2 regions of the Streptomyces sp. NPDC042100 genome follow, and region 2 is predicted to be linked to the other one. Evidence: riboswitches for the same ligand, from Rfam matches in the RefSeq annotation. Region 2 holds a riboswitch; the other holds the start of a gene.
The links. A riboswitch is a leader RNA that binds a small molecule or an ion and turns the genes downstream of it on or off. The one in region 2 is predicted to bind ZMP and ZTP.
Positions count from the first base shown of each region.

Region 1: linked by a shared signal. The riboswitch ahead of ACZ6J5_RS08075 (bifunctional 5,10-methylenetetrahydrofolate dehydrogenase/5,10-methenyltetrahydrofolate cyclohydrolase) and the one ahead of ACZ6J5_RS02985 (serine hydroxymethyltransferase) in region 2 are both predicted to bind ZMP and ZTP.

Region 1 covers NZ_JBVJDK010000003.1:147,944-162,567, reverse strand. The annotation lists gene ACZ6J5_RS08105 (phospholipase D-like domain-containing protein) at 1-591, opposite strand, end outside; gene ACZ6J5_RS08100 (MOSC domain-containing protein) at 745-1,344, opposite strand; gene ACZ6J5_RS08095 (fatty acid desaturase family protein) at 1,432-2,538, opposite strand; gene ACZ6J5_RS08090 (DEAD/DEAH box helicase) at 3,030-5,885, shown strand; gene ACZ6J5_RS08085 (SWIM zinc finger family protein) at 5,882-7,327, shown strand; gene ACZ6J5_RS08080 (hypothetical protein) at 7,414-8,193, opposite strand; gene ACZ6J5_RS08075 (bifunctional 5,10-methylenetetrahydrofolate dehydrogenase/5,10-methenyltetrahydrofolate cyclohydrolase) at 8,342-9,196, opposite strand; ZMP/ZTP riboswitch at 9,225-9,329, opposite strand; gene ACZ6J5_RS08070 (GAF domain-containing protein) at 9,604-10,842, shown strand; gene exaC (acetaldehyde dehydrogenase ExaC) at 10,892-12,415, shown strand; gene ACZ6J5_RS08060 (hypothetical protein) at 12,573-12,773, shown strand; gene ACZ6J5_RS08055 (eCIS core domain-containing protein) at 12,986-14,584, shown strand.
Region 2 covers NZ_JBVJDK010000001.1:610,910-625,533, forward strand. The annotation lists gene ACZ6J5_RS02915 (hypothetical protein) at 1-315, shown strand, start outside; gene ACZ6J5_RS02920 (serine/arginine repetitive matrix protein 2) at 317-1,210, shown strand; gene ACZ6J5_RS02925 (isocitrate lyase/PEP mutase family protein) at 1,200-1,928, opposite strand; gene ACZ6J5_RS02930 (carboxymuconolactone decarboxylase family protein) at 1,925-2,437, opposite strand; gene pdxR (MocR-like pyridoxine biosynthesis transcription factor PdxR) at 2,485-3,888, shown strand; gene ACZ6J5_RS02940 (hypothetical protein) at 3,917-4,270, opposite strand; gene ACZ6J5_RS02945 (hypothetical protein) at 4,550-4,816, opposite strand; gene ACZ6J5_RS02950 (helix-turn-helix domain-containing protein) at 4,913-5,752, shown strand; gene ACZ6J5_RS02955 (DUF397 domain-containing protein) at 5,749-5,949, shown strand; gene ACZ6J5_RS02960 (DMT family protein) at 5,973-6,830, opposite strand; gene ACZ6J5_RS02965 (hypothetical protein) at 6,942-7,241, shown strand; gene ACZ6J5_RS02970 (glutathionylspermidine synthase family protein) at 7,249-8,433, shown strand; gene ACZ6J5_RS02975 (polysaccharide deacetylase family protein) at 8,449-9,135, opposite strand; gene rocD (ornithine--oxo-acid transaminase) at 9,329-10,537, opposite strand; ZMP/ZTP riboswitch at 10,679-10,769, shown strand; gene ACZ6J5_RS02985 (serine hydroxymethyltransferase) at 10,838-12,109, shown strand; gene trpS (tryptophan--tRNA ligase) at 12,215-13,228, shown strand; gene ACZ6J5_RS02995 (2'-5' RNA ligase family protein) at 13,340-13,936, shown strand; gene ACZ6J5_RS03000 (decaprenylphospho-beta-D-erythro-pentofuranosid-2-ulose 2-reductase) at 13,956-14,624, opposite strand, start outside.

The sequences.
Region 1 (14,624 bases), on a different contig from region 2:
GGCGTCCGCGCCGAGCCTGGTCACCAGCTCGTCGCGGTACGAGGAGGGGATCACGTTGGCGTGGTAGACCGGCGCGGCGCCGACCAGTATCCGCACCTGGAGCCGGTTGCCCTTCCGCACCGCGTCCTTCAGGCCCGCCACGACGGCGTCCTGGAAACCGCCGTTCGGGAACGGGGCCAGAGTGGATATGTCGACGCTCTGCCGGGCGCCCGCGATGTCCTCGCGCACCTTCTCCAGCAGGCGTCGGGAGCCCGGCCGGTCGGCGCAGGACGGGTCGCCCCAGCAACCGGGCGTCTGGAGCAGCCAGTCGGAGCCGCCGGGGACGGAGGCGCCCAGGCGGTTTCCGGAGGTGCGCTCCCAGACGGAGCCCTCAAGACCCGGGGAGACCTCCCGCAGAACCCGCTCCACGGCGTCGAGGCGCGGCGTGGCGGCGGGGGCCGGGGCTTCCGCCGGCGGAGCGACGGCGGGGGCCGGGGTGGCTGCGGCCGGGGTGGTCGCGGCCGCCGGGGTGGCCGGCAGCAGAGCGAGGGGCAGGGTGAGGGCGAGAGCCGTCGTGCGGACCGTGCTGACGGTGCGGACGGTGCGGGTCAATGTGGTTCCTTGCGCTGTTCGGGGAGTGGCTCAGGCCGGAGGGCGCCGCTCTGCGACGCCCCCGACCTTGATCAACTCGCGCAAGTTACCAGCCCGTAGCCCGTGGTTCACCCGAACCGGTCGGAATCCGGCCATCCGGGAAACCGCCGCCGATCAGACCTTTTCCAGGGCCCGGTGCGGCTCCGCGGGCAGCTCCACGCGGATCGCGTCGCCGGGCCGCACTTCGCCGCCCGCGAGCACGACCGACATGATCCCCGCCTTGCGCACGATCCGGCCCTCCCCGTCCCGGCCGAGGACCTGCTTGAGCAGCCCGTGCCGGAAGTTGTCGATCTGCGCGCACGGGTTGCGCAGTCCGGTGACCTCCACGACGGCCTCGGCGCCCAGGTGCAGCCGGGTGCCGGTCGGCAGGCCGAGCAGGTCGAGCCCCCGGGTGGTGACGTTCTCCCCGAGGGCGCCCGGCGTCACGTCGAAGCCGGCCAGGGCCACGTCGTCGAAGAGCTCGGCGTGGATCAGGTGGACCTGGCGCAGGTTGGGCACGGTCGGATCCTTGGCCACCCGCGAGCGGTGCTTCACGGTGACGCCCGCGTGCACGTCGCCCTCCACCCCGAGGCCGGCGAGAAGCGTGATGCTCTCCCGGTTGGGCTTGGTGAACGAGTAGACCCCGTTGCTGCTGACCTTGGTGACCACGGCTTCCCCGCTGCCGCCCGCGCCGCTGGTACCGCTGATACCGCTCGTTCCACCCGTGCCGCTCATGCCACTCGTGTCATGCGTACCACTTGTGCCGCTCATGCCGCTCATGCCGTGGAGCTCCCCTCTGCTCTGTCGTCGGGCTCTCCGACCCTATGCGACGCCCTCCCCTGCCCTGAGGGGCGCTCCCACCTCGTGCAGGTGGCCGAGTGCCTGCCGGTACGACTCGACGAAGCCGGTCTCCGTGTACGGGATGCCGAGGGCCGCGCAGTGGGCGCGCACCGCACCCTGGGCGAGGCGCAGGTGCGGGCGGGGCATGCTCGGGAACAGGTGGTGCTCGACCTGGTAGTTGAGGCCGCCGAGGAACCAGTCGGTGAGCGCCCCGCCCCGGATGTTGCGCGAGGTCAGCACCTGGCGGCGCAGATGGCCCCAGGAGTCGCCGTCCGGGTGGGCGTCGGGCATCTCCATCCCCTTGTGATTGGGGGCGAAGGCCATTCCCAGGTGCACGCCGAGCAGCATCTGGTGGACGAGGGCGAAGGCGAGGGCCTGGAGCGGGGTCAGCAGGGTCAGGAGCAGCGTCGCGTAGCCGACGAAGTGGGCGAGGAGGAGACCGCCCTCCACCAGGCGCTCGCGGCGGGTGCGGCAGGGGCCGTCCTTGGCGAGCAGCGCCTGGACCCCGTACACCTTCAGCGCGATGCCCTCCAGAGTGGTCAGCGGGAAGAAGAGCCAGGCCTGGTGGCGGGTGAGCCAGCCGCGCAGTCCGGTGCGCCCGTCGGTCTGGTGGGCGGCGAAGACGAGGATGTCGGCGGCGACGTCGGGGTCCTTGTCGAGGTGGTTCGGGTGGGCGTGGTGGCGGTTGTGCTTGTCGTTCCACCACTCCCGGCTCATCCCGAGCAGGAGGTTGGCGTGGACGAGCTGGATGGCCCGGCCGATCCCGCGCCGGTCGGTGATCTGGGCGTGTCCGGCATCGTGGCCGACGAAGGCGACGCGCGCGGAGAGCACGGCCAGCGGCAGGGCGAGGAACAGGGCCCACCAGGACGGGCCGATGAGCACGAGGCCGGCGACGACGGCGGCGATGCCGAGGAGGTTGGCGAGGATGCCTCGGGCGTACCAGCCGGGGCGGCGCTCCAGGAGCCCCTGCTCCTTGACGGTACGAAGAAGGGGGGCGAACTCGCTGCCGCCGCCTTTGCCGTGGCGGCGGGCGGGGCGCGGGTCGGGTGCCGCTGCGGGAGCGGCGAGCATCGCGGTGGCCTGGGGCATGGCGGGGCTCCGGAGTCCGTGGGAGGGGGCGCCGCGCGGGTCGCGCCGGCTGTGGGAAAACTACGGAGCGGTGGTGGTCCCGGGCCATGACGGCACCACCCGGGCATGCTCGGGGGGCGCCCCTCGGGCGGGAGGTGGGGCCTTCCCCACCCTTAGGGGTCGAGGTGACGGGGATCACGGCATGAAGGGGCGCGCGCGGAGGGAGGTTCAGGTACCCTCGACCGCTCCACCTTAGGTAGTCAAATTTGAGGAATGCGTTGTCGCTGTCGCCCTCGTCTCCGTCCTCTTCAGCCTCTCCGTCCTCTCCAGCCTCTTCATTCGCTCCAGCCTCTTCGTTCTCTTCGCCGTCATCCCCCTCCCCCGGACTCGGGCGCTGTTCCGCTGTCTTCCTGCCCGCCGATCCGCCGCGCGACGGCCGGGTCGCCTTCTGGGCCCCGGAGTTCACGCCGCCGGCCGGAACGGTCACGGAGCTGACCGTCGTCGGTGACGACGTGCTGCCGCGCACCGTGCCCGCACTGCTGCTTCCCGTACGGGAGGCCCTGCCGGTGCTGATGCGGGCGCGGTCCGCCCCCGACGCCTCTCCCGCGAGTGCCTTCTGGGGCGCGGCGGTCCTGTTCTCCCTCGACCTGGTCGCCCGGGGGCTGCTGCTGCCGGGGCTGACGGCCGGGGACCACGACGCGTGGCGGGTCGGTCCGCTCGGCCCCGAGGAGCTGGCCGCGCTGCGCGACCTCGCCGCCTCCATGCCGCCCGCCGCCCACGCCGTACCGCTCGCCGCCGGGACCGGGACCGGGACCGGAGAAGAGGACGCCGACGAGAGCGAGTCCCTGTTCCTCCCCGAGCAGGAGGGGCTGTTGCGGGCGTTCGCCGACGCCGTCGCCGACGTGCTGCCGCGCACCCCGGCGGCGCCGCTGGCCGCGGGCGGTCCCGCCTTCGCCGCCGACGAGCGGCTGGCGCCGACCGCGATGCCCGAACTCCGGGGCTGGGCCGCGGACGTGGCGGCCGGTCACGACGCGGGCGTGCGGCTGTCACTGCGCCTTGAGCTGGTGGGCGCCGACGGCATCATGGGCGTCGGCGGTCCCGAGGGGATCGACGGAGACTCTCCCGGGCCGTCCTTCCGTGCCGTCCTGCAGATGCACGCCGTCGCCGACCCCTCCCTCGTCGCCGACGCGGCCGAGGTGTGGGCCGGGACCTCCCCGGCGGGCGGGTCCTTCGGCCCCCGGGCCCGGATGGACGCGCTCCTGGCGCTGCGACGGGCCGCGCGCGCCTGGCCGCCGCTGTCCCCGCTGCTCTCGGCGGCCGTGCCCGACGCCGTCGAACTCGCCGACGAGGAGATCGCCGAGCTGCTCGGGCCCGCCGCCCGCGCGCTCGCGGCGACCGGGGTCCGCGTCCACTGGCCGCGCGAGCTGGCGCACCGGCTCACCGCCCGCGCGGTGATCGGACCGCCCGACGGGCCCGAGGGAGCCGACGGGACAGCCGGGACAGACAGGGCCCATGGGGCTGATGCGGCCGATGAGCCGAGTGGTCAGGGCGGGCGGGACCGGGGGGACTGGCTGCCGTCGTTGCTGTCCGCCGGCGCCCTGCTCTCCTTCGACTGGCGTTTCGCGGTGGGCGACGAGGAGCTGACCCGCGCGGAACTCGACCGGATCGCCGAGGCCGGCCGGCCGCTGGTCCGGCTCCGCGACCAGTGGGTCCTGGTGGACCCCGAGGAGCTGCGGCGCGCCCGGGGCTACCGGGACCAGAAGCTGACGCCGGTCGACGCGCTGGGCGCCGTCCTCACCGGCACCGCCGAGATCGGGGGCCGTCAGGTCGAGGTCGAGGCGACCGGCTGGGTGGCGCGGCTGCGCGCCCGGCTCGCCGACCCGGAGGGCGGCGGACCGGCAGGCGGCGGACAGGAGGGCGGCGGGCAGGAGATCGAGCAGCCCGCCGCGCTGGCCGCGACCCTGCGCGACTACCAGCTGCGCGGCCTGGGCTGGCTGCACCGGATGACCTCGCTCGGGCTCGGCGGCTGTCTCGCCGACGACATGGGGCTGGGCAAGACGATCACCCTGATCGCCCTCCATCTGCACCGGCAGACCGCCCCGGAGTCCACCGGGCCCACCCTGGTGGTGTGCCCGACCTCGCTGATGGGCAACTGGCAGCGTGAGATCGAGAAGTTCGCGCCCGGCACGCCGGTGCGCCGCTTCCACGGTCCGGCGCGCGAGCTGGAAGGGCTCGCCGACGGCGAGTTCGTCCTCACCACGTACGGCACGATGCGGCTCGACGCGCCGCGGCTCGCCGGGTGTTCCTGGGGTCTGGTCGTCGCCGACGAGGCCCAGCACGTGAAGAACCCGTATGCGGCGACCGCCCGCGCGCTGCGGACGATCCCCGGCCGGGCGCGGGTGGCTCTCTCGGGCACGCCGGTGGAGAACAACCTCTCCGAGCTGTGGGCGATCCTCGACTGGACGACGCCCGGACTGCTCGGCGGGCTCGGCGCGTTCCGCTCCCGGTACGCCTCGGCCGTCGAGGGCGGGCGCGATCCGGCGGCGGCGGAACGGCTCGCCGCGCTGGTGCGCCCGTTCCTGCTGCGGCGCCGCAAGTCGGACCCGGGGATCGCTCCCGAGCTGCCGCCGAAGACGGAGACCGACCGGGCGGTGGCCCTGACGAAGGAACAGGCGGGTCTCTACGAGGCCGTCGTGCGCGAGACGCTGGCCGCGATCGCCGAGGCGGACGGCATGGAGCGGCGCGGTCTGGTGGTCAAGCTGCTGACCGGGCTCAAGCAGATCTGCAACCACCCGGCGCAGTACCTCAAGGAGGAGGACCCCCGGGTCGAGGGCCGCTCGGGCAAGCTGGAACTGCTCGACGAGCTCCTGGACACGATCCTCGCGGAGGGCTCGGGCGTCCTCGTCTTCACGCAGTACGTGCGGATGGCGCGACTGCTGGAAACGCACCTGGCCGGGCGTGGCGTGGCCACGCAGTTCCTGCACGGCGGCACGCCGGTGGCCGAGCGGGAGGCGATGGTCGCGCGGTTCCAGGGCGGCGAGGTACCGGTGTTCCTGCTGTCGCTGAAGGCTGCGGGCACGGGCCTGAACCTGACCCGGGCCGGGCACGTCGTGCACTACGACCGCTGGTGGAACCCGGCGGTGGAGGCGCAGGCCACGGACCGCGCGTACCGGATCGGGCAGACCCAGCCGGTGCAGGTGCACCGGCTGATCGCCGAGGGGACGATCGAGGACCGGATCGCGGACATGCTGGAGCGCAAGCGCGAACTGGCCGACGCCGTGCTGGGCGGCGGCGAGGCGGCGCTGACGGAACTGACCGACGGGGAGCTGGCGGAGCTGGTGCGGCTGCGTGGGGAGGAAGGGCGATGAGCGGGTACGGGCACGAGACCGGGCACGGGCACGAGACCGGGCACGAGACCGGGGACGAGCGGACGTTCGCGGCGCTGCCGCCGGTGCGGGGCTCGGTGTTCGCCCGGACCTGGTGGGGCCGCGAGTGGCTGCGGGCGCTGGAGGACACGGCGCTCGACGGGCAGCAGCTGAAGCAGGGGCGGCGGCACGCGCGGGCCGGGGCGGTCGGCGCCGTGTCGGCGCGGCCCGGCCGGCTGACGGCCGTGGTGCGGGACCCCGACGGCACGGGGTACCGCGCAGACGTGCTGCTCCAGGAGCTGTCGGCGGCGGAGTGGGACCGGCTGCTCGACCTGGCGGTGGACAGCGCCGGGCACATCGCGGCGCTCCTGGACCGGGAGCTGCCGCCGCACCTGGTGGAGGACGCGGCCGCCGCCGGGCTCGAACTGCTGCCGGGCATCGGCGACCTGGAGCCGGAGTGCGGCTGCGGCGCCTGGGACCACTGCCCGCACACGGCGGCGCTGTGCTACCAGGTGGCGCGGCTGCTCGACGAGGACCCGTTCGTGCTGCTGCTGATGCGGGGGCGCGGGGAGCGGGAGCTGCTGGACGCGCTCCAGGAGCGCAGCGCGGCGCGGGCAGCCGGCGCGACGGTGCCCGGGGAGGGCGCGGGCGGGTCGGACGCCCCGGACGGTTCCGGTGACTCGGGCGCGTCGGACGGCTCGGGCACACCCTGTCTGTCGGGCGGATCGGGTGTGCTGGGCGTGTCGGGCGCGCCCGGGGTCCCGGGCGGCGTGTCCGGCGGCGTGTCGGCGGCGGAGGCGTTCGCCGCGGGCGCGATCCTGCCGCCGCTGCCCGCCCCGCCGGTGCCGCTCGCGGCGCCGGGCGAACCGCCGTCGCTGGACACCGAGGGCGGGCCGGGGCCCGGGCTCGACCCGGCGGCGCTGGAGTTCCTGGCGGCGGACGCGGCGGACCGGGCCCGCCGGATGCTCATGGGCTCGCTCGACGACACGCCGCTGTCTCCGTCGCAGGACGCTGCGCGGCTCGCCGCGGGCGCGCCGGTGGCGTGGATCGCGGCACGACTCGCCGAGGGCTCGGGCCGGGACCGGGCCGCGCTCGAACGGGCTGTCCGGGCCTGGGGCTTCGGCGGCGCGGCGGCGCTCGCGGTACTGGAGGAGGAGGCGGAGCCCGCGCCCGAGGCACTGGTCCGGGCGCGGACCCGGCTGGCGGAGGCGTGGGAGGAGGGCGAGCGGCCGGTGCTGCGTCCGGCGGGGGCGGCGCGCTGGACGGTCGCCGGTGCGGGTGCCCAGCTCCGGCTCGGCGCGGACGGCCGCTGGTGGCCGTACCGCGAGGAGAGCGGTCACTGGACACCGGCCGGCCCCGCCGAGCAGGACCCGGCAGCCGCACTCGCGACCGTGACGGCTACGGGCACGGGCACGGGCACGGCTACGGCTACGGCTACGGCCTGACGGGCCACCGGCCCGCGTGGGGTGACGGTGGGCGCGCCCCGGCCCGCCCGCCGTCCCCCGGCGGCGCGGTCACCCCGGCCCGGCCCTCACTGAAGCGGCGCGGTGAGCCGGCGCCCCGTGCCGGAGGGGGCGGCGAGGCTGCAGACCACGACGTCGTCGCCGAGCAGATAGCTGGTGCGGTACGGGTACTGGACGAAGGTCGTCCAGCGGGTGCCGAGCGGCTGGTCGGCGGCCTTGCGGCGGAGCAGCGCCCGGCACAGCTCGGCGGCGGTGTCCCGGACGGCCCCGTCGTCGGCGTATCGTCCGGTGAGCCGCAGCCGGGCGACGACCTCGGCGTCGTGCGGCGTGTCGCAGCCACGGCGGACGACGGTGCCGGGCGCGTCGCGGTCGATGTCGAAGCAGGCGCCGGCGTGCAGCCGGTCGTACGGGGTGCCCGTGGGCGCGGCCGTACGGCGCGGGTCCGGCCGCGGCGTCCTGGTCACGGGGGCCGGCGCGGTGGGCGTGACGGCCGGTGTGGCGGGGGCGGTGCGGATCTGGCGCGGCTTCGGCGTCCGGGTCGGTTCCGGGGTGCGGGAGGGCCGTGACGAGGGGCTCGTGCCGCGCGCGGAGGGCTGCCTGCCGGGCGTGTCGTACGGCGTGTCGGAGCGCCCTCCGGCGGGTCCCGCGTCCGGGGGCGGCGCGGTGCCCGCCGCGGCGCGCGTGGGTCCGGTGGCGCGCGGCACGCGGGCGTCGGTGCCGCCTCGGGCGGTGAGGGCGACGGAGAGGAACAGGACCGCGGCCAGCGCCAGGGCCAGCAGGGCGCCTGCGCCCGGCCGCCGAGGGGGCCGGGCGCCGCGGGACGGGGATGCCGTCGGCGGGTGGAGCATAGGGAACAGGTTCACCCGGCGTCGCCCATGTGGCGAGCGATATCCGGGACTTGGGCACCGCTCGTACAGAACCGTGACAATCCCGCCGCTGGGGCGAGACCCCGATCACGGGCGGAGGCCCACGGAAGGGACATCCCGGGCGGGCGGGTCACAGTCCGAGCTGGCGCTCGGCCCCCTCGACGGTCTGGGCGAGCAGGACGGCGATGGTCATGGGGCCGACGCCGCCGGGGACGGGGGTGATGAGGGAGGCGCGCTCGGCGGCGCTGTCGAAGTCGACGTCGCCGACGTTGCCCGGGTTGTAGCCGGCGTCGATGACGACGGCGCCCGGCTTGATGTCCTCGCCCTTGATGAAGGCGGGCTTGCCGACGGCGGCGACGAGGATGTCGGCCTCGCGGACGGCGGCAGAGAGGTCCGTGGTGCGGGAGTGGCAGTAGGTGACGGTGGCGTCGCGGCCGAGGAGCAGCAGGCCGGCCGGCTTGCCGAGGATGGCGCTGCGGCCGACGACCACCGCCCGCTTGCCGCTGAGCTCGACGTCGTACGCGTCGAGCAGGCGCATGATGCCGCCGGGCGTGCAGGAGACGAAGCCGGGCAGGCCGAAGCCCATGGCGGCGAAGGAGGCCATGGTGACTCCGTCGACGTCCTTCTCGGGGGCGATGGCCTCGAAGGCGGCGCGCTCGTCGATGTGCGGGCCGACGGGGTGCTGGAGCAGGATGCCGTGGACCTCGGGGTCCTCGGAGAGGGCGGTGATCGCCGCGACGAGCTCCTCGGTGGTGGTCTCGGCGGGCAGCTCGATGTGCTTGGAGCGGATTCCGGCCTTCGCGCAGCGGTTCTGCTTCATCTTGACGTACGTGACGGAGGCCGGGTCGGCGCCGACGAGCACGGTCGCCAGACAGGGGGTGACGCCGGTGCGGCGGGTGATCTCGGCGGCGCGGGCGGCGGTCTCCTCGACCGTGCGGCGGGCGAGGGCGGTGCCGTCCATGAGGCGGGCGGTGCTGGTGGACATGGGCCACTCCTGGGCGTCGACGATGACCGGTGGTTGCCCAGGCGCGCGACGACGGCACGGCCGCGTGATGAGCGCGTCCGCCGGGCCGCTCCCCGGTGGTGATCCACCTCCAGCGCCAGTCACGGCCCGGGACCACTGTACGTGACGGCCCTCCTGACGGGTACCGGACAGGGGGCACATACACGTCCGACGGGACGCTTGTCGGCGCCTCGCGCGCGCACGACGATGGCCTCCATGAGGCGGACGACCTCGCCGGGGAGGCCGAGTTGAGCGAACCGTTGACCGCCGCGACGGGCGGGACGGGCAGGACGGGCAAGACGGACGGAACGGCTGGGACGGCTGGGACGGGCTCGACGGTCGGTGCGGCTGGGACAGGCTCGGCAGGAGGGGTCGGCGGGGCCGGTGCGGTGCGGCGGGCGTACGAGGCGTTCACGGCCGGGGGCCCGCTCGGGGTGCCGCCGGTGCGCCCGCTGGTCGCCGAGTCCTGGCGGCGCTCCGTGCGGGCGCGGGTGAGCCCGGACGGCGCGGCGCGGGTGGAGCTCGACGAGGACGAGCTGGCGGGGCACCGGGAGGAGCATCCGCTGGCGGCGGTGATGCCGGTGATCCGGGAGCTGATGGGGACGTACGCGCGGGACGGCGAGCATCTGATCGCGGTGTGCGACGCGGCGGGGCGGATGCTGTGGGTGGAGGGGCATCCGGGGACGCTGCGCAGCGCGGGGCGGATGAACTTCGTGCCGGGGGCACGCTGGTCGGAGTCGGCGGCGGGGACGAACGCGCCGGGGACGGCGCTCGCGATGGACCGGCCGGTGCAGGTGTGCGCGGCCGAGCACTTCCAGCGCCCGGCGCAGGCGTGGACGTGTGCGGCGGCTCCGGTGCACGACCCGCGCAGCGGGCGCCTCCTCGGCGCGGTGGACATCACGGGCGGGGAGGGCCTCGCGCATCCGCACAGCCTGGCGTTCGTGCAGGCGGTGGCGCGGGCGGCGGAGTCGCAGCTGGCGCTGCTGGCGCCCGCCCCGGCCGCCGGCCGGCCCCGGCTCTCGGCGCTGGGCCGTGACGAGGCGCTGCTCCAGACGGGCGGGCGGCGGCTGCGGCTGAGCCGGCGGCACAGCGAAATCGTGGCGGTGCTGGCGCACCGGCCGGAGGGCGTGGGCGGCGAGGAGCTGCTGACGCTGCTGTACGAGGACGGGGCGGTGACGCCGGTGACGCTGCGGGCGGAGCTGTCCCGGCTGCGGGGCCTGCTGGGTCCGGAGCTGCTGGCCTCGCGCCCGTACCGGCTGACCGGTGAGGTCGACGCGGACTTCCTGACGGTGGACCGGCGGCTGGCCTCGGGGGCGCTGGCGACGGCGCTGGGCGAGTACGCGGGGCCGCTGCTGCCGGGGTCGCGGGCGCCGGGGGTGGTGCGGCTGCGGGAGCGGCTGGCGGGTCGGCTGCGGGCGGCGCTGGTGGACCGGGCCGATCCGGGGCTGCTGGCCGACTGGGCGTACAGCGCGTGGGGCGAGGACGACCTGGCGGTGTGGCGGGCGCTGGCCGCGGCCGTTCCGGCGGCGCAGGCTCCGGCCGTACGGGCGCGGCTGGCCGCGCTCGACGCCGAACTGGGCGCGGGCGCAACGGGCTTGCAACGTCGGGCGGCACAGACTCGGCGCTGAGCACAGCCGGCCCGGGACGGCCGGCGCGGTACGAGGAGAGGCCAGAGCCATGACGCGTTACGCCGCACCCGGCACCGAGGGTTCGATCATGTCGTACGAGCCCCGCTACGACCACTGGATCGGCGGTGAGTACGTCGCCCCGGCGCGCGGGGGGTACTTCGAGAACCCGAGCCCGGTGGACGGCCGGCCGTTCGCCGAGGTGGCCCGGGGGACGGCCGAGGACGTGGAGCGGGCGCTGGACGCCGCGCACGCCGCCGCGCCGGGCTGGGGGCGGACGGCGCCGGCGGAGCGGGCGCAGGTGCTGCTGCGGATCGCGGACCGGATGGAGGCGAACCTGGAGGCGCTGGCGGTCGCCGAGAGCTGGGAGAACGGCAAGCCGGTGCGGGAGACGCTGGCCGCGGACATCCCGCTGGCCATCGACCACTTCCGCTACTTCGCGGGGGCGCTGCGCGCGCAGGAGGGCGCGCTGAGCGAGATCGACGAGGACACCGTGGCGTACCACTACCACGAGCCGCTGGGCGTCGTCGCGCAGATCATCCCGTGGAACTTCCCGATCCTGATGGCGGTGTGGAAGCTGGCGCCGGCGCTCGCGGCGGGCAACGCGGTCGTCCTGAAGCCGGCCGAACAGACCCCGGTCTCCGTGCACTTCTGGATGAGCCTGGTGACGGATCTGCTGCCGCCTGGTGTGGTGAACATCGTCAACGGCTTCGGCGAGGAGGCGGGCAAGCCGCTGGCGTCCTCGCCGCGCGTCGCGAAGATCGCGTTCACGGGCGAGACCTCGACGGGCCGGCTGATCATGGGGTACGCCGCCGAGAACCTGAAGCCGGTGACGCTGGAGCTGGGCGGCAAGTCGCCGAACATCTTCTTCGACGACGTGTGGGCGGCGGACGACGACTTCCGCGACAAGGCGCTCGAAGGCTTCACGATGTTCGCGCTCAACCAGGGCGAGGTCTGCACCTGCCCGTCGCGCGCGCTGATCCAGGGCGGCCACTACCGCGAGTTCCTGGAGGCGGCGATCGCCCGCACCGAACTGATCGTCCCGGGCCACCCGCTGGACCCGGCGACGATGATCGGCGCGCAGGCGTCGGAGGACCAGCTGAAGAAGATCCTCTCGTACCTGGAGATCGGCCAGCAGGAGGGCGCGAAGATCCTGACGGGCGGTCAGCGGATGGAGCACGGCGGTGACTTGGCCGGGGGCTACTACGTCCAGCCGACCATCTTCGAGGGCGACAACCACATGCGGATCTTCCAGGAGGAGATCTTCGGCCCGGTCGTCGCCGTCACCTCCTTCACCGACTTCGACGACGCCGTCCGCACGGCCAACGACACCCTGTACGGCCTGGGCGCGGGCGTCTGGACCCGCGACGCCAACACGGGCTACCGCGCGGGCCGGGCCATCCAGGCGGGCCGGGTCTGGCTGAACTGCTACCACGCCTACCCGGCCCACGCGGCCTTCGGCGGCTACAAGCAGTCGGGCGTGGGCCGCGAGAACCACAAGATGATGCTGGACCACTACCAGCAGACCAAGAATCTTCTGGTGTCGTACTCGCCGAAGCGGCTCGGCTTCTTTTAGGAACACGAGAAGCGGCGCCTGAACTGGGCTTTTACCCGTCAGGCGCCGCTTGCGATGCCACCTCATGCAGACGCCGCTTTTCTTCCGCTCCTCCCGGTTCGTCCCACACCACCCCCAGTCCTGACCAGCTGTTTCCAGCCACCATGTCAGAGATGCGGTGTTCGCCGAGGACGCCTCCACTGTCCATACCGGCAGTGCGCCGAGGGCGATGGCCACGCTGCGGAACCTGGCAATCGGCAGACTGCGGCTGCTGGGAGTGGACAACATCGCCAAGACCACCCGAGCGATCCGGGACGCACTCGAACATGCCATCTGGATCTGGGGCATCACCGACAGCCCACTCCTACCGGGAACTTGAAGCCGACCTGGGCGCTGCGGGGGCCGTCGTGTGGCCGGAAGGCCGGGCTTGCTGCCCCAACCACTGCCCTTGCGGTACTAGCAGGACAGGCTGTGGACAGGTGTCATGAGGGATGTCTCACGTTCCTGAAAGGCATTCCCTTGGCACAGCGCGAGCAACATCAAGACCAGACGTCCACTCCTAAATCCCCGGCGCCCGCCCGGCCGGCGCAAATGAGTCCGGCAGGGCTCCTCGCGCTCCAGCGCACCGTGGGCAACGCCGCCGTCCTGCGTATCCTTCAGCAGGCCGGACATCCTAATGCCCAGCCTCCGGTGCAGCGCAAGGAGGAGGCCGCCGAGCAGCATGTGCATGGTGCGGGCTGTGGTCACCGCCAGGCCGAGCAGCCCGCGCCCCAGGTGCAGCGGTCCGCCGTCCACGACGTCCTCGCGGGCAGCGGCCGTCCCATGGACGCCCCCCTCCGCGAGGAGATGGAATCCCGCCTCGGCGCCGACTTCTCCGACGTCCGTATCCACGACAGCAGCGCCGCCCGCGCTTCTGCAGCCGAGATCGGCGCCCGTGCCTACACATCCGGCAGCAATGTGGTCCTCGGCGATGGGGGGACTGACAAGCACACCCTGGCCCACGAGCTGACTCACGTCATCCAGCAGCGCCAGGGTCCGGTCGCGGGCACCGACATGGGGAACGGGCTGAGGGTCAGCGACCCCTCCGACCAGTTCGAGCGGGAGGCCGAGGCCAACGCCCGCCACGTTTTGTCAACCCCTGCCCCTGTCCAGCGAACCGAGGCTGAGGGACCTCCTCTCGGCTCGGGGACTCGCCCGTCCTCGGATGCACCGATCCAGCGGATGGCATTCATGCGGGCCGGAAACCCAATTAAGGAGTTTCCTGAGAATTGGGGAGTTGAGGAGGAAACTTTCTTCGACCCTCCGCCCAAGGACAACAAAAAGCATTTCGGTCACCCTAGGCCAGGAGCAAACGCTGCGGCCAGCAAAAAGCTGGAGGAGTACAGGAAAAAGAAGCGGGTTCTCCTCGCGGAAATGCTGGCCGACGAGGAGGAGTATCGAGTGAGTGATGCAGCCAGCCTCAAGAGTGCGGTATCGACCTATGGCACCGAGAAGGCGAAAAGGGAAGCCCGCCCCGGAGGAGGGCAAGTGGTGGAGCCCGGCCAAATGTCAGACCATGTGAAAGAGGTCTACGACTCTTTGATCGAGAGTAAACGAGCCTTTCCCGTAGACGAGATATCGAAGTTGGCCAGCAAGGCCGATACACCTGGTAGCGGCTTCTACTACGAGCTCAAGTTTGGAGCGGATGAGCTCGAGAGAGAAAAGGATTGCAAGGTTCAGTTCGGTTCGATGATGAGGACCCACCTTCCGGAATACCTTGGCGGAAACCTGTCCTCCTTCCAAGAGGATAAGCGTACCGAAAAAAGCCCGACTGGTGCCGACATCGTCATCTGGCGCCCTGTGACGCGAACGGGGAACGAGGGCATCCCGCAGGAATATGCCGCCGAGTTCGTCCAGGCGAAGTCAACAGTGTTTGATAATGTCAAAGACAATATCAAAGCCGCCCGGAATCAACTCGAAGGCAATAATGCGAGCGGGGTGGGCGAAAAGAACGATCAGAAAGAAATCACCCTGCGCGGCGAAGGCTACAGTGGTACCATCGCACTCGACATCTCCGGCGGAATCACAGATCTCGGGAAACTAAGGAAACTGGCGGAAGCTGAGCTCATCAGCTCTTACGTCGACAAGGTTCTTGCGTGGGACTCAGTTGAGAAGGAAATGCACGAATTCACGCGACGATCGAGCACGTAATGACCGCCCAGGGGGACCGGTCGGTCCTGGGCGTACATGT
Region 2 (14,624 bases):
ACCGTCGGCGACCACAACCGGGTGTCGTACACCGTCCAGGGCACCGGCCCCGAGCGCGACCCCGCGCAGGAGGAGCTGCTCCAGGCGATCGGCAGGCTCCGCGCCGACCTCGGCGGTGTCGTCGCCTCGGCGCAGACCGCCGCCCTGGACGCCGAACTCTCCGACGCCGAGGACGAGATCGAGGGCACCGGCGCCGCCGGCACCGGCCGGCTCACCCGGCTCCGCCAGGCCCTCGCCGACGCCGGGGCCGTCACCGGCATCCTCGCCTCTGGTGTCGCCGTCGGCCAGGCCGTCGGCGCGCTGCTCGGAGGATGAGATGAGCGGGTACGGGGGAGGGGCGCGCTGGAACGACGAGACGCAGAGCTGGGAGCCGGTCACCGGGCCGCCCCAGGACACCGGGGCCCAGGGGCCGCCCCAGCCCGAGCCCTTGCGGTTCCAGCCGCCCCAGCCCTTCCCGGAGCTCCCCGCGCTCCCGGCGCAGCCTCCCGGGCCGTCGGCGTTCCCCGGCTACGACCCGGTCGCGCCGCCCTTCCCGCCCCCGGCCCCGCCCGGCCCGCCCGCGGGGTCCGGGCGGGGGCGGCGGGCGGTGGTCGCCGGGGTCGTGGCGGCGGCGGTCGCCGTGGGCTTCGGCGGCTGGCTGCTGTGGGGCCGCGACGGCGGCACGGGAACGGGGACCCAGGGACCGCCCCCGGTCACGACCACGGCCGTCCAGGACACGCCCTCGGCCACCGGCACCCCGTCCGGCGAGGTCTCCCCGTCGTCGGAGGCGACGCCCTCGGACGGCGCGGTGCCGCCCGGCTTCCGGACGGTCCAGGACCCGGCCGGCTTCAGCGTCGCCGTGCCGGAGGACTGGAACCGCACCTCCTCCGAGCAGGGCGTCTTCTACAACTCGCCCGACGGGAAGAGCCTGGTGCAGATCTTCACCCTCGGCGAGCCCGGCACCACCCCGCTCGAATCGCTGCGGGGGACCTCGCGGACCCTCTCCGCCAAGCCGGGCTACCAGGAGATCTCCCTGGGCCCGGCGGGCGAGGGGGACGCGGCCGAACTGGTCTACGCGTACGACCGGGAGGAGGGCCGCCGCAAGGTGGTGGACCGGGCGTTCACCGGCCCCGACGGACGCCAGCACGCGATCCTGGTCGCCGGACCGGAGACCGACTGGCCCCGCCAGCGCGAGACCCTCACCACGGCCCTGGCGTCCTTCAGGCCCTGAGCAGCCCGTCCGCGAGCTCCCTCGCCCCGGCGAGGGTGCGCAGCAGCAGCCCCTGGCCGAAGGTGATCCGGGTGGCGCCGAGCCGCCCCAGCCCGGCGAAGTCCGGATCGCCGGGCCGGGCCAGGAAGTTGAGCGGCCCCTCGACCCCGGCCGCCCGCAGCCGGGGCAGGTCGGCCGCCGGGGCGAGGATCGGGAAGACGCAGTCCGCGCCCGCCGCCCGGTAGCGCCGGGCGCGTGCGGCGGCCTCCTCGACGCCCCCGCCGCCGCGCAGGTACGTGTCGATCCGGGCGTTCACGAAGAGCGCGGGCCCGGCCGCCGCCCGGACCGCCGCGAGCCGCTCGGCGTGCGCGTCCGGGTCGCGCAGGCCGCCCGTACGGTCGGAGTCCTCCAGGTTGAGGCCGACGGCGCCGGTCTCCAGGACCCGCTCCACCAGCTCCTCGGGGGACAGGCCGTAGCCGCCCTCCAGGTCGGCCGTGACCGGTACGGACACCGCCCGGACGATCCGGGCCACGGCAGCGAACATCTCGGCGGCCGGGGTGTGCCCGTCCTCGTGGCCGAGGGCGGCGGCGATGCCCGCGCTCGGCGTGGCCAGGGCCGGGAAACCGGCCTCCTCGAAGACCCGGGCGGAGGCCGCGTCCCAGGGCCCCGGCAGGACCAGCGGGCGCCCGCCGGCCGGGACGTCGGCGTGCAGCGCCCGCAACTCCCCGGCGCGGCTCACCGCTTGTGCGAAGCGGGGGTGTAGTGGCCCGGCACCATCCGGGTGGTGACACCGATCCGGTTCCAGGCGTTGATGACGGTGATCGCGCCGATCAGGTGCGCGAGCTCGGTCTCCTCGAAGTGCTCGGCGGCCTTCGCGTACACGTCGTCGGGCACGAAGCCGTCGGTGAGGACGGTGACCGCCTCGGTCAGGCCGAGGGCGGCCAGCTCCCGCTCGGTGTAGAAGTGCCGCGACTCGCGCCAGGCCGAGAGCTGCACGACGCGCTGCACGGTCTCGCCCGCCGCGAGGGCGTCCTTGGTGTGCATGTCGAGGCAGAAGCCGCAGTTGTTGAGCTGCGAGGCACGGATCTTGACCAGCTCGTAGAGGGCCGGCTCGACGTGCTTCGCCGCGGCGATCTCCAGGCCGATCATGGCCTTGTAGAACTCCGGGTGCCGCTCGGCGAAGGCCATCCGGGAGGCGTGCTCGGGCGCGTACGCGGTCTGCTCGGTGTGCTGCGTGGTGGTCGTCATACCGATCACCGTACGGGCCCGGTGGTGCCCGGGTATGGTCCATTCCCATGGCGGATGACTGGGCCACTTTCGGGGCCGACCTGCACCTGGAACTGCGCGGCCGGGGGCTGCGCAGCGGCCTCATGGACGCCCTGCGCGAAGCGGTGCGCGGCGGGCGCCTGACGGCCGGGACCCGGCTGCCCTCCTCCCGCTCGCTCGCCGCCGACCTGGGCGTGGCCCGCAACACCGTCGCCGACGCCTACGCGGAGCTGGTCGCCGAGGGCTGGCTGACCGCCCGGCAGGGCTCCGGCACCCGGGTCGCCCGCCGCTCGGAGCCGCGCCGCCCGGCGCCCGCGCGGCCCGGCGCGCCCCGGCAGTCCCGGGCCGGGCGCCCGGTCCACAATCTGCACCCCGGCACCCCGGACCTCTCCTCCTTCCCGCGCGCCGACTGGCTGAAGGCCGCCCGCAAGGCCCTCATGGGCGCCCCCGACGAGGCCTTCGGCTACGGGGACCCGCGCGGCCGGATCGAGCTGCGCACGGTCCTCGCCGAGTACCTGGCCCGCGCCCGGGGGGTGTACGCGCGGCCGGAGCGGATCGTGGTCTGCTCGGGCTTCGTGCACGGGCTGATGCTGATGGGCCAGGTCCTGAGGGAGCGGCGGGCGCGCGAGGTGGCGGTCGAGTCGTACGGCCTCGACGTGCACTGGGACATCCTGGCCCGCGCCGGGCTGCGCACCGCGGCGCTGCCCTTCGACGCGCACGGCACCCGCACCGAGGAGCTGGCCGGCCCGGCGGCGGTCCTGATGACCCCGGCCCACCAGTTCCCGATGGGCGGCGCCCTCCGGCCGGACCGGCGCGCGGCGGCGGTCGACTGGGCGCGCTCGACGGGCGGGCTGATCCTGGAGGACGACTACGACGGCGAGTTCCGCTACGACCGGCAGTCGGTGGGCGCCCTCCAGGGCCTCGACCCGGACCGCGTCGTCTACCTGGGCACCGCGAGCAAGTCCCTCGCGCCGGGGCTGCGGCTGGCGTGGATGGTGCTGCCGGAGTACCTGGTGGACGAGGTGATCGCCGCGAAGGGTCTTCACGACGGGAGCGCGGCGACGGACCAACTGGCCCTCGCGGAGTTCATCCGGAGCGGCGCCTACGACCGTCACGTGCGGAGAATGCGGCTGCACTACCGGCGGCGGCGCGACGAGCTGACCGGCAGACTCGCGGTCGAAGCCCCGCACCTGCGGGTGTCCGGGGTCGCGGCGGGGCTGCACATCGTCCTGGGGCTTCCTCCCGGTACGGAACAGCACGTGGTCCGTTCCGCGGCGTGGCAGGGGCTGGGGCTCCAGGGGCTCGGCCACTTCCGGCACCCTGATGCCGTGGGTCCGCGTCCGGAGGGTCTCGTGATCGGCTACGGCACCCCCTCGGACAGCCAGTGGTCGGGGACGCTCGACGCGCTGATGCGCGCTCTGCCGGGGCCGTGACGCGGCGGACGCCCGCCGGCGACACCCCCTAGTCCGGGTCTGGGGAGGCGTCCGTGCCGTCCGGCTCGCCGCGCACCTGCGGATACGGCGTCCCCGTGGGCCTGTGGACGTCGAACGAGTGGCCGGGCGAGTGCCCGGCGAACAGTTCGCACGCCGCGCCCGACGCGTGGTCCTCGGCGCACCCGCTCAGCTCGACGAACACGCAGTCGGTGAGCTCGTCGGACCACAGGACCCACATGCCGGGACCGGTCGACTCGGGCGGGTGCACCAGGTGCGCGTGGGGTTCGTCGTGGTTCTCGCCGAGCTCGCAGACCGCGTACCGGTCTCGCCTGAGGGGGTGGGAGAGGTTGGGCGGGGCGGCGGCCCTGACGATCACTTCCATGAGGTCACCGAGGGGGATTCGCCGTACGGCGGCGCACTGGACCATCGACGCCCCTTCACGGCCTCACGTCCTCGGGAGGTCCCGGCGGGACACCCGTCGGGACCGTCATCTTCGGCGGCTCGTGGGGGTGGTTCCGGATCTCCACGACGCAGTCCAGGGCCTCGGAATGGGCGCCCCTCGCCGCGTAGTCCTGCCGCCACCGTTCGAGCCGCGCGCAGCTCCCGCACCCCGGAAAGGGCGTGGCGGCCGGAGTGAAACCATCCGTCGGCGGGAGGCCGTTCACAGCACGGTGCGGGAGACCGGGGCCGTGACCGCGCGGATCGTCGCCATCTCCGTATCGGTCGGCGCGCGAAGGTCCGCCCGCTCGACGGACCACTCGATCCCGCCGCCGAGCGGCCGTAGGACGAGGCGGTCCCACTCCATCGCCATCACGCGCCCGATCCGGGCGCCGCCGCGGACGTCGACCACGAACGAGCCGATCTCGGCGCGGATGGGCGGCGGGGGCGGTGGTGGGGGTGGGGGCTGCGCGGGTGTCGCTTCGGACATGCGTCCGCTCCTCTCCGTAGCGCGTTCACTACCAGGAGTCGCTAGCGTGGCCTACGGCCCACTTCCCTTCAATTGGCCAGCCAGGAAGGAAGAGTTGTGACCAACCGCAAGGCGTTGGACGCCGCATCCGGCCCAAGGGCCGCGTATGGAGTGCTTTTACGCAGGCTGCGTGATGAGCGAGGGTGGACGCAGGACGACGTGGCCATGCGATCGGCATACTCCAGTCAACATATTTCCGCCGTCGAAACCACTCGCAAGCCACCCTCCCTTCCGTTCTCGGTGCAGATGGACGAGATCTTCGGCACCAAGGGAACCGCCGATTCCCTGGAGCGGGAGTGGCAGAGGACACGACCCGGCCCGCTGCTGGAGGGGTTCCCCGAGTACGTCGCCAACGAGGGGAAGGCCGTGGAGATTCGGCTGTACGAGATCGGCATCGTCCCGGGCTTGTTGCAGACCCCTGGGTACGCGCGGTGCCTGGCCGACACGAACGTGCGCCGCGGCTCGATCACCGCCGAACGGGCGGACCGGCGTGTCCGCTTCCTCGCGGAACGGCAGGCCGCTCTCGTACGCGACCGCCCACCGATGATGCTGATAGTCCTCGACGAGAGCTGCATCCGGCGGCGCGTGGGCGGCGCCGAGGTCATGTCGGAGCAGCTGGAGAGGCTCCTGGCCGTGGCCGAACAGCCCCACACGGTGGTGCAGATCGCTCCGTACGGCATGGGCGAGCACCGCTCGCTCGACCTTCCGCTCAACCTGCTGACCCTGCCGGACATGTCCGTTGTCGCCTACGCCGAATCACAGATCCGGGGGCACATGGAGCGCACCACGGAAGCCGTGTTGGCGTTGCTCACGGCCTACCATCAACTGCAGGCCGAAGCGCTGCCTCAGGCGGCTTCGGTGGCCATGATCCGTGAGGCACGAAAGGCGTATTCGTGAACGACCCGCAGTGGTTCAAGTCCTCCTACAGCAACAATGACGGAAACTGCGTGGAGGTCTCGGTCGGCCTCGCCGCTTCCCTCGGCGTCGTGCCCGTCCGCGACTCGAAGGTCCCGGCCGGGCCCGTCCTGACCGTCCCCGCCGCCGCGTTCGCCGCGTTCGTCGAGAGCGTCAAGGGCGCCCCGCTCGGCGGCTGAACGCGCCACGGCCCCGCCCCGGCTCAGTCCCCGGCGGGGCTCCCGGCGCCCGCCCCGGTCCCGGCCGGGGCCTCGGCCGGGGGCTCGCCGAAGCGGGCCAGGGCCAGGGAGCCGGCGATGGCGACCGCGAAGCCGAGGACGGCCAGCCAGCCCAGGCCCTGCCGGGTCTCGTCGCCGAGCCACACCACGCCGACCAGGGCCGGGCCGATCGTCTCGCCCAGCACCAGACCCGCCGTCGCCGTGGTCACCGAGCCCCGGTGCAGCGCCGAGGTCAGCAGCAGGAACGCCGACCCGCCGCCCACCAGCAGCGCGTACAGCGCCGGGTTGGCCAGGTCGACCGAGTCGATCAGCCGCACGGCGACCTCCACCACCCCGAAGCCGAACCCGGCCGCCAGGCCCAGGACCAGCGCGCGGGGCCGCTCCGGCAGCCGGCCGGCCGCCGCGCCGATCGCCAGGACCGCGCCCGCCGCCACCAGCAGGCCCCAGCGCAGCACCGCCGAGTCGGTCCCCTCGTGGCCCTCCCGCCCCGAGGCCAGCGCCAGCATCCCGAGGCCGAGGCAGACCACCCCGACCGCCGCCCACTCGACCCGCCGCAGCCGCACCTTCAGCACCCGCGAGGCGATCACCGCCGTCACGGCGAGACTGGCCGCGAGCGCGGCGCCGACCGCGTAGATCGGCAGGGTCCGCAGGGCGACGATCTGGAGGACGAAGCCGAGCCCGTCCAGTCCGAGCCCGGCCAGATACCGCCACTGCCGCAGCGCCCGCCACAGCAGCGTGACGTCGACCCCGCCGCCCGAGCCGGGCTCCGCCGCCCGCGCGGCGACCGCCTGGAGCACCGACGCCGCGCCGAAGCAGACGGCCGAACCGAGCGCGCACACCATCCCAAGAAGCACGAAAGGGACTCTAGTGCGAACGGCTCCGGAACGCGGGCCTACACTGTGCGATCGCGACAGGGCGAGCGGGCGAGCGGGCGGGCAGGGAAGGGACGGGCGATGCGCAGACTGCGATCGGGCACGGTGATTCTCGGCGGGGTGAGCGTGCTCGCCGCGACGCTGACGGCGTGCGGCTCGGAGCCCGACCGTCGCTGCGTCGACCCGGTGACCTACAAGGAACTGCCGGACTACAAGTGCTCCTCCGGCGACGGCTCCGGCAGCGGTTCCACCAGCTCCACCGGCCGCTACTACTACGGCGGCTCGGTCAGCGGCGGCAAGGCCGGCGGCGGCAGCTTCGACAAGACGGCCGTGGACTCGGGCGGCTTCGGCGGCCACCATTCGGGCTCCGGCGGCGGCTGACCCGGCCATGCGGCGCCATCGCACCGAACCCCGCCCCGGCTGGCAGCGGACCGTCGAGGAGCAGGGCCTGATCTACCCCCTGACCCGCCACCCGGACGGCTCGCTGCGCCCGTACTGGGACGAGAGCGCCTACTACTCCTTCACGCTGCCCGAGGTCGAGGCGCTGGAGGAGGTCGTCGAGGAACTGCACGCGATGTGCCTGGGCGCGGCGGCGCACATCGTCGAGAAGAACCGGTTCGCCGAGCTCGGCATCACCGACTCCCGGCTCGCCGGCCTGGTCGCCGAGTCCTGGCACCGCAGGGCCGAACTCCCCTCGATCTACGGGCGCTTCGACCTGTGCTACGACGGTGCGGGCCCGGCGAAGATGCTGGAGTACAACGCGGACACCCCGACCTCCCTGGTGGAGGCGGCGAGCCCGCAGTGGTTCTGGATGGAGGAGCGCTTCCCGGGCGCCGACCAGTGGAACTCCCTCCACGAGCGCCTCGTCGACGCGTGGCGCCGCCAGGCCCGCCTGCTGCCGCCCGGCAGCCCCGTGCACTTCGTCCACACCGAGGGCGACGAGCTCGGCGAGGACCTGATGACGGTCGCGTACCTCCGCGAGACCGCCCAGCAGGCCGGGCTCGACACCGAGGCGCTCTCCGTCGAGCGGATCGGCTGGGACCGCATCGCGGGCCGCTTCGTCGACGACCGGCTCCGCTTCGTCCGCGCCTGCTTCAAGCTCTACCCGTGGGAGTGGCTGACCACGGACCGCTTCGGCCCGCACGTCCTGGACACCCTCGACAACGGCGGCGGCACGGGCAGCACCTGCTGGATCGAGCCGGCGTGGAAGATGCTGCTCTCCAACAAGGCGCTCCTCGCGATCCTCTGGGAGCTCCACCCGGGCCACCCGAACCTGCTGCCCGCCTACCTGGACGGACCGCGCGAACTCGCCGCCGCCACCGGCTACGTGGCCAAGCCGCTGCTCGGCCGCGAGGGCGCCGGTGTCACGCTGCACGAGCCCGGCGCCGCCCCCGTCGTACGGGACGAGCCCTGCTGCTACCAGGAGCTGGCCCCGCTGCCGGACTTCGACGGCAACCGGGTCGTGCTGGGCGCGTGGACCGTCGGCGACGAGGCGGCGGGCCTGGGCATCCGGGAGTCGGCGGGCCCGATCACCGACGAGTACGCCCGCTTCCTCCCGCACGTCATCCTCTGAACGGCCGCCGGGCCCCTACTCCGGCACGTACTCCCGCAGCGGCGCGGGCTTCAGCCCCGCCGCGTCCGCGAGGTCGAGGGCCCGCCGGAGGTCGTCCTCCAGGGTCTCGTTGAAGTGCAGCAGGATGATGTCGCCGGCCTTCAGCGTCGGCGTGGGCGGCGTCCACTGGCCCCAGGTGGTCAGGTCGTACGTCCAGGTCACCACGGCCTTCGCCCCGCAGGCCCGGGCGGTGGTCCGGGTGGTGGCGTCGTACACCCCGTACGGCGGGCGCACCAGCCGGGGCCCGTCGCCGAACTGGGCGAGGTGCTGGTCGCGCGCCCCGCACAGCTCGGCCTTCTGCCCGGCGGCGTCGAGCCCGGTGAGGTCGGGATGGCTGACGGTGTGGTTCTCGACCCGGGAGCGCCCCTGGTCGAGCAGCTGGTGGAAGTAGCCGGAGTCGTACGAGTAGGCGCCCGGCAGCAGGAACAGGGACGCGGGCACCCGCCGGTCGAGCAGCAGTTTGGCGGCGGCGGGGTCGTGGTACCAGCCGTCGTCGATGGTGATGAAGACGACCGGGTCGCTGGTCTCCACGTGGGAGACGACCGGTACGGGCTCGGGCCAGGGAGCGGCCTGGGCGGAACCGCTCATGCCGCCGAGCAGGGCGGCGGGAACGAGCACGGCGAGCGCGCCGCGCAGGGCGCGGCGCAGGCGGGTTCTCGGCATGGCGGCAACATTGGCCTAGACCAACTGCCGTGTCAATGGCCCGACTTGACCGGCTCGCCGGGGGAGGGGGTCCTCCCCGGCGCCCGGCCCTGCCGTCCGGCCCCGGCCCGGCCCCGCCTCCCCGGCCAGGCCCCGCCGCGCACCCCGCCTCCCGGCCCCGGCCCCGCCGCGCGCACCCCGCCCCCCGGTTCCCTCACCCCCCGGCCAGCACCTCCCGCAGCCGCGCCAGTCCCCAGTCCAGGTCCTCCTTGCTCACGACCAGCGGCGGCGCGATCCGGATGGTGGACCCGTGGGTGTCCTTCACCAGCACCCCCCGCCCCATCAGCCGCTCGGACACCTCCCGCCCGGTGCCGACCGAGGGCGCCACGTCCACCCCGGCCCACAGGCCCCGCCCGCGCACCTCCTCCACCGCGCCGCCGGCCACGAGCAGCCCCAGCTCCGCGTGCAGGTGGTCGCCCAGCTCGGTGGCCCGCTGCTGGTACTCGCCGGTCTCCAGCATCGCGATGACCTCCAGCGCCACCGCGCAGGCCAGCGGATTCCCCCCGAACGTCGACCCGTGCTCACCCGGCCGGAACACCCCGAGCACGTCCCGGTCCGCGACCACCGCCGAGACCGGCACCACACCGCCCCCGAGCGCCTTGCCCAGGACGTACACGTCGGGCACCACGCCCTCGTGCTCACAGGCGAAGGTGCGCCCGGTGCGCCCGAGACCGGACTGGATCTCGTCCGCCATGAACAGCACGCCCCGCCGCGCGGTCAGCTCCCGCACCCCGCGCAGATAGCCCGCCGGCGGCACCAGCACCCCCGCCTCGCCCTGGATCGGCTCGACGAGCACGGCCACCGTGTTCTCGGTGACCGCCGCCTCCAGGGCGGTGAGGTCCCCGTACGGCACGATCTCGAAGCCCGGCGTGTACGGCCCGTAGTGCGCCCGCGCCTCGTGGTCGGTGGAGAAGCTGACGATCGTCGTGGTGCGGCCGTGGAAGTTGTTCGCCGCCACCACGATCTTCGCGTGCCCGTCCGGCACGCCCTTCACCTCGTACCCCCACTTCCGCGCCGTCTTCACCGCCGTCTCCACGGCCTCCGCGCCCGTGTTCATCGGCAGCACCGCCTCCTTGCCGCACAGCGCGGCCAGCCGCCCGCAGAACTCGCCGAAGCGGTCGTGGTGGAAGGCGCGGGAGGTGAGCGTCACGCGGTCGAGCTGCGCCCGCGCCGCGTCCAGCAGGCGCGGGTTGCGGTGCCCGAAGTTGAGCGCCGAGTACCCGGCGAGCATGTCCAGGTAGCGGCGCCCCTCGACGTCGGTCACCCACGCGCCTTCGGCGGTGGCGACGACCACGGGGAGGGGGTGGTAGTTGTGGGCGCTGTGCGCGTCCGCGGCAGCGATCTCGTCTTGCGTCCTCGACACGGGATCTCCGTTCGTCCTGCGGCCAGGGGCTGGTGTCCCCCTTCCTATCGTCGCTCGGATGCCGGACGGGGAAACCTCGCGTGACGGCACGCCCGACAGGGCCCGTCCGGCGATTCGCGTCGGATCACCCCCTAGGCTGGAGACACGCACGGCGACTGGCGTACGGGGAAGCGACCCCGGGGGAGCCGTGCGCGGCCAGCCACACGAGGTGCCGCCCGCCTGGGCATCACGGGAACCGACCGGGTCCCGTGCGGCGCCGAGGCGTCCCGGGACCGTCCCGCCGAAACCCGGAGCGACGCCATGAAGACGCACCCCACCGCCCACCCCGCCCTCGCCGCCGCCGACCCCGAGCTCGCCGCCCTCGTCGGCGCGGAGGAGCGGCTCCAGGCGGAGACCCTGCGCCTCATCCCGAGCGAGAACTACGTCTCCGCCGCCGTCCTGGAAGCCTCCGGCACGGTGCTGCAGAACAAGTACAGCGAGGGCTACCCCGGCCGCCGCTACTACGAGGGCCAGCAGAACATCGACCGGGTGGAGAGCCTGGCCGTCGACCGCGCCAAGGCCCTCTTCGGCGTCGAGCACGCCAACGTGCAGCCCTACTCCGGCTCCCCGGCCAACCTCGCCGTGTACCTGGCGTTCGCGAACCCCGGCGACACGGTCATGGGCATGGCCCTGCCGATGGGCGGCCACCTCACCCACGGCTGGGGCGTCTCGGCGACGGGCACCTGGTTCCGGGGCGTGCGGTACGGCGTGCGCCACGGGGACGGGCTGATCGACTTCGACCAGGTGCGCGAGCTCGCGCTGAAGGAGCGCCCGAAGGTGATCTTCTGCGGCGGCACCGCGCTGCCCCGCACGATCGACTTCGCGGCCTTCGGCGAGATCGCCCGCGAGGCCGGCGCGGTGCTGGTCGCGGACGTGGCGCACATCGCGGGCCTGATCGCCGGCGGCGCCCACCCGTCCCCGGTGCCGCACGTCGACGTGGTCTCGACGACCACCCACAAGACGCTGCGCGGCCCGCGCGGCGCGATGCTGATGTCCCGCGCGGAGCACGCGAAGGCCCTCGACAAGGCGGTCTTCCCCGGCCTCCAGGGCGGCCCGCACAACCAGACCACCGCCGCCATCGCGGTGGCCCTGCGGGAGGCGGCCCAGCCCTCCTTCCGCACCTACGCCCACGCGGTCGTCGCCAACGCCAAGGCGCTCGCCGAGGCGCTGCTGGCCCGCGGCTTCGACCTGGTGTCCGGCGGCACCGACAACCACCTGATCCTGATGGACCTGACGTCCAGGGAGGTCCCGGGCAAGATCGCCGCGAAGGCCCTCGACCGGGCGGGCATCGTCGTGAACTACAACACCGTCCCGTACGACCCCCGCAAGCCCTTCGACCCCTCCGGCATCCGTATCGGCACCCCGTCGCTCACCTCGCGCGGCCTGGACGTCACGCACATGCCGCAGGTCGCCGAGTGGATCGACCGCGCCGTCGCGGCGGCGGGCAAGGGCGACGAGGCGATCCTGACCGCCGTGCGCGCGGAGGTCGCCGAGCTGATGGCCGCCCACCCGGCGCCGGGCCTGCCGGCCTGACCCGACCGGCACTCCGCACCTCCCTCCCCGTCCCGGGAGGGAGGTGCGTCACACGGCAGCGAGGGCAGTCGGGGATCGCGGCACGCACCTGAGAGAATGATGAGCATGGCCTCTGACAGTCCTCGTGTGCTCTCCGGAATCCAGCCCACCGCAGGCTCGTTCCACCTCGGCAACTACCTCGGCGCCGTCCGCCAGTGGGTGGCGCTGCAGGAGTCCCACGACGCCTTCTACATGGTGGTGGACCTGCACGCCATCACGGTCCCGCAGGACCCCGCCGCGCTGCGCGCCAACACCCGGCTCGCCGCCGCCCAGCTGCTGGCCGCCGGCCTCGACCCGGAGCGCTGCACCCTCTTCGTGCAGAGCCACGTGCCCGAGCACGCGCAGCTCGCCTGGCTGATGAACTGCCTCACGGGCTTCGGCGAGGCCTCCCGCATGACGCAGTTCAAGGACAAGTCCGCCAAGCAGGGCGCGGGCAACGCGAGCGTCGGCCTCTTCACGTACCCGATCCTCCAGGTCGCGGACATCCTGCTCTACCAGGCCCACCAGGTCCCGGTCGGCGAGGACCAGCGTCAGCACATCGAGCTGACCCGGGACCTCGCGGAGCGCTTCAACGGGCGCTTCGGCGAGACGTTCACGATCCCGGCGCCGTACATCCTCAAGGAGACGGCGAAGATCTACGACCTCCAGGACCCGTCGATCAAGATGAGCAAGTCGGCGTCGACGCCGAAGGGCCTCATCAACCTGCTCGACGACCCGAAGACGACGGCGAAGAAGGTCAAGAGCGCCGTCACGGACACCGACACGGTGATCCGCTTCGACCCGGAGCACAAGGCCGGCGTCTCCAACCTGCTCACGATCATGTCCGTGCTCACCGACACGTCGGTCCCCGACCTGGAGAAGAGCTACGAGGGCAAGATGTACGGCGCCCTGAAGACCGACCTGGCCGAGGTCATGGTGGACTTCGTCACCCCGTTCCGGACCCGGACGCAGGAATACCTGGACGACCCGGAGACGCTGGACTCGGTCCTGGCCAAGGGCGCGGAGAAGGCGCGCGCGGTCGCGGCGGAGACGCTGGCGCAGGCGTACGACCGGATGGGCTTCCTGCCCGCCAAGCACTGAGCCCTGGGGCCCTGGCCACGAGGGTGGTGCAGGCCGCACACTGGCGCCTGCACCACTCGTGCGCATTGCTCGACTTTCGACGACCGACGACCGACGACGGAGGAGAACGACGTGGGGACCGTAACGCTCGGCGTTTCGATCGCGGTCCCGGAGCCTCACGGCAGCCGCCTGCAGGAGCGGCGCGCAAGCTTCGGGGATCCCGCCGCGCACGGCATCCCGACCCACGTCACGCTGCTCCCGCCGACCGAGGTGGCCGAGGAGCGGCTGCCGGAGATCGCGGCGCACCTCGCCGGGATCGCGGCGGGCAGCGAGCCCTTCCCGATGCGGCTGGAGGGCACGGGGACGTTCCGTCCGCTGTCCCCGGTCGTCTTCGTCAAGCTGGTCGAGGGCGCCCCGTCCTGCGACCGGCTCCAGGCGCAGGTCCGCGACGCGTCGGGCCCGGTCCCGCGCGAGCTCCAGTTCCCGTACCACCCGCACGTGACCGTCGCCCACGGCATCGCCGAGGAGGCGATGGACCGGGCCTTCGGCGAGCTCGCCGGCTACGAGGCGGAGTGGCTGTGCCGCTCCTTCGCGCTGTACGAGCAGGGCCCGGACGGCGTGTGGCGCAAGCTGTGCGACTACGAGTTCGGCAGCGGCCGTACGGTCTCGGCGGTGCCGGCCCAGTGCGGGAGCCCGGCCGACGCCCCGACGGCGACCCCGGCGGTCTGACCGAGGCCCCGCCCCGTCCTCACACCGGCAGCCGCCGGAACACCCCGCGCGGCACGTGCCGCAGCGCCGACATCACCACCCGCAGCCCGCCCGGCACCCACACCGTCTCCGAGCGGCGCCGCAGCCCCAGCTCGATCGCGGTCGCGACCGCCTCGGGCGTGGTCGCGAGCGGCGCCTCCGGCAGGCCCTCGGTCATCCGGGTGCGGACGAAGCCGGGCCGGACGACCATCACGTGCACGCCGGTGCCGTGCATCGCGTCCCCGAGGCCCTGCGCGAAGGCGTCGAGCCCCGCCTTGGACGAGCCGTAGATGAAGTTGGCCCGCCGGGCCCGCTCACCGGCCACCGACGACAGCACCACCAGCGAGCCGTGCCCCTGCGCCTGGAGCGCCTGCGCGCAGACCAGGCCGGCCGAGACGGCGCCGGTGTAGTTGGTCTGGGCGACCCGTACGGCCGCGGGCGGGTCGGACTCGTCGCGCGCCTGGTCGCCGAGGACCCCGAAGGCGAGCAGCACCATGTCGATGTCGCCCTCGGTGAAGAGCTTCCCCAGCCGCTCCTCGTGCGACGCGGTGTCCAGTGCGTCGAAGGGCACGGCGCGCACGTCGGCGCCGAGCGCCCGCAGCGACTCGGCGGCGGCGGTGAGCTCGGGGGAGGGCCGCCCGGCCAGCCACACGAGCCGGGTGCGGCGCGC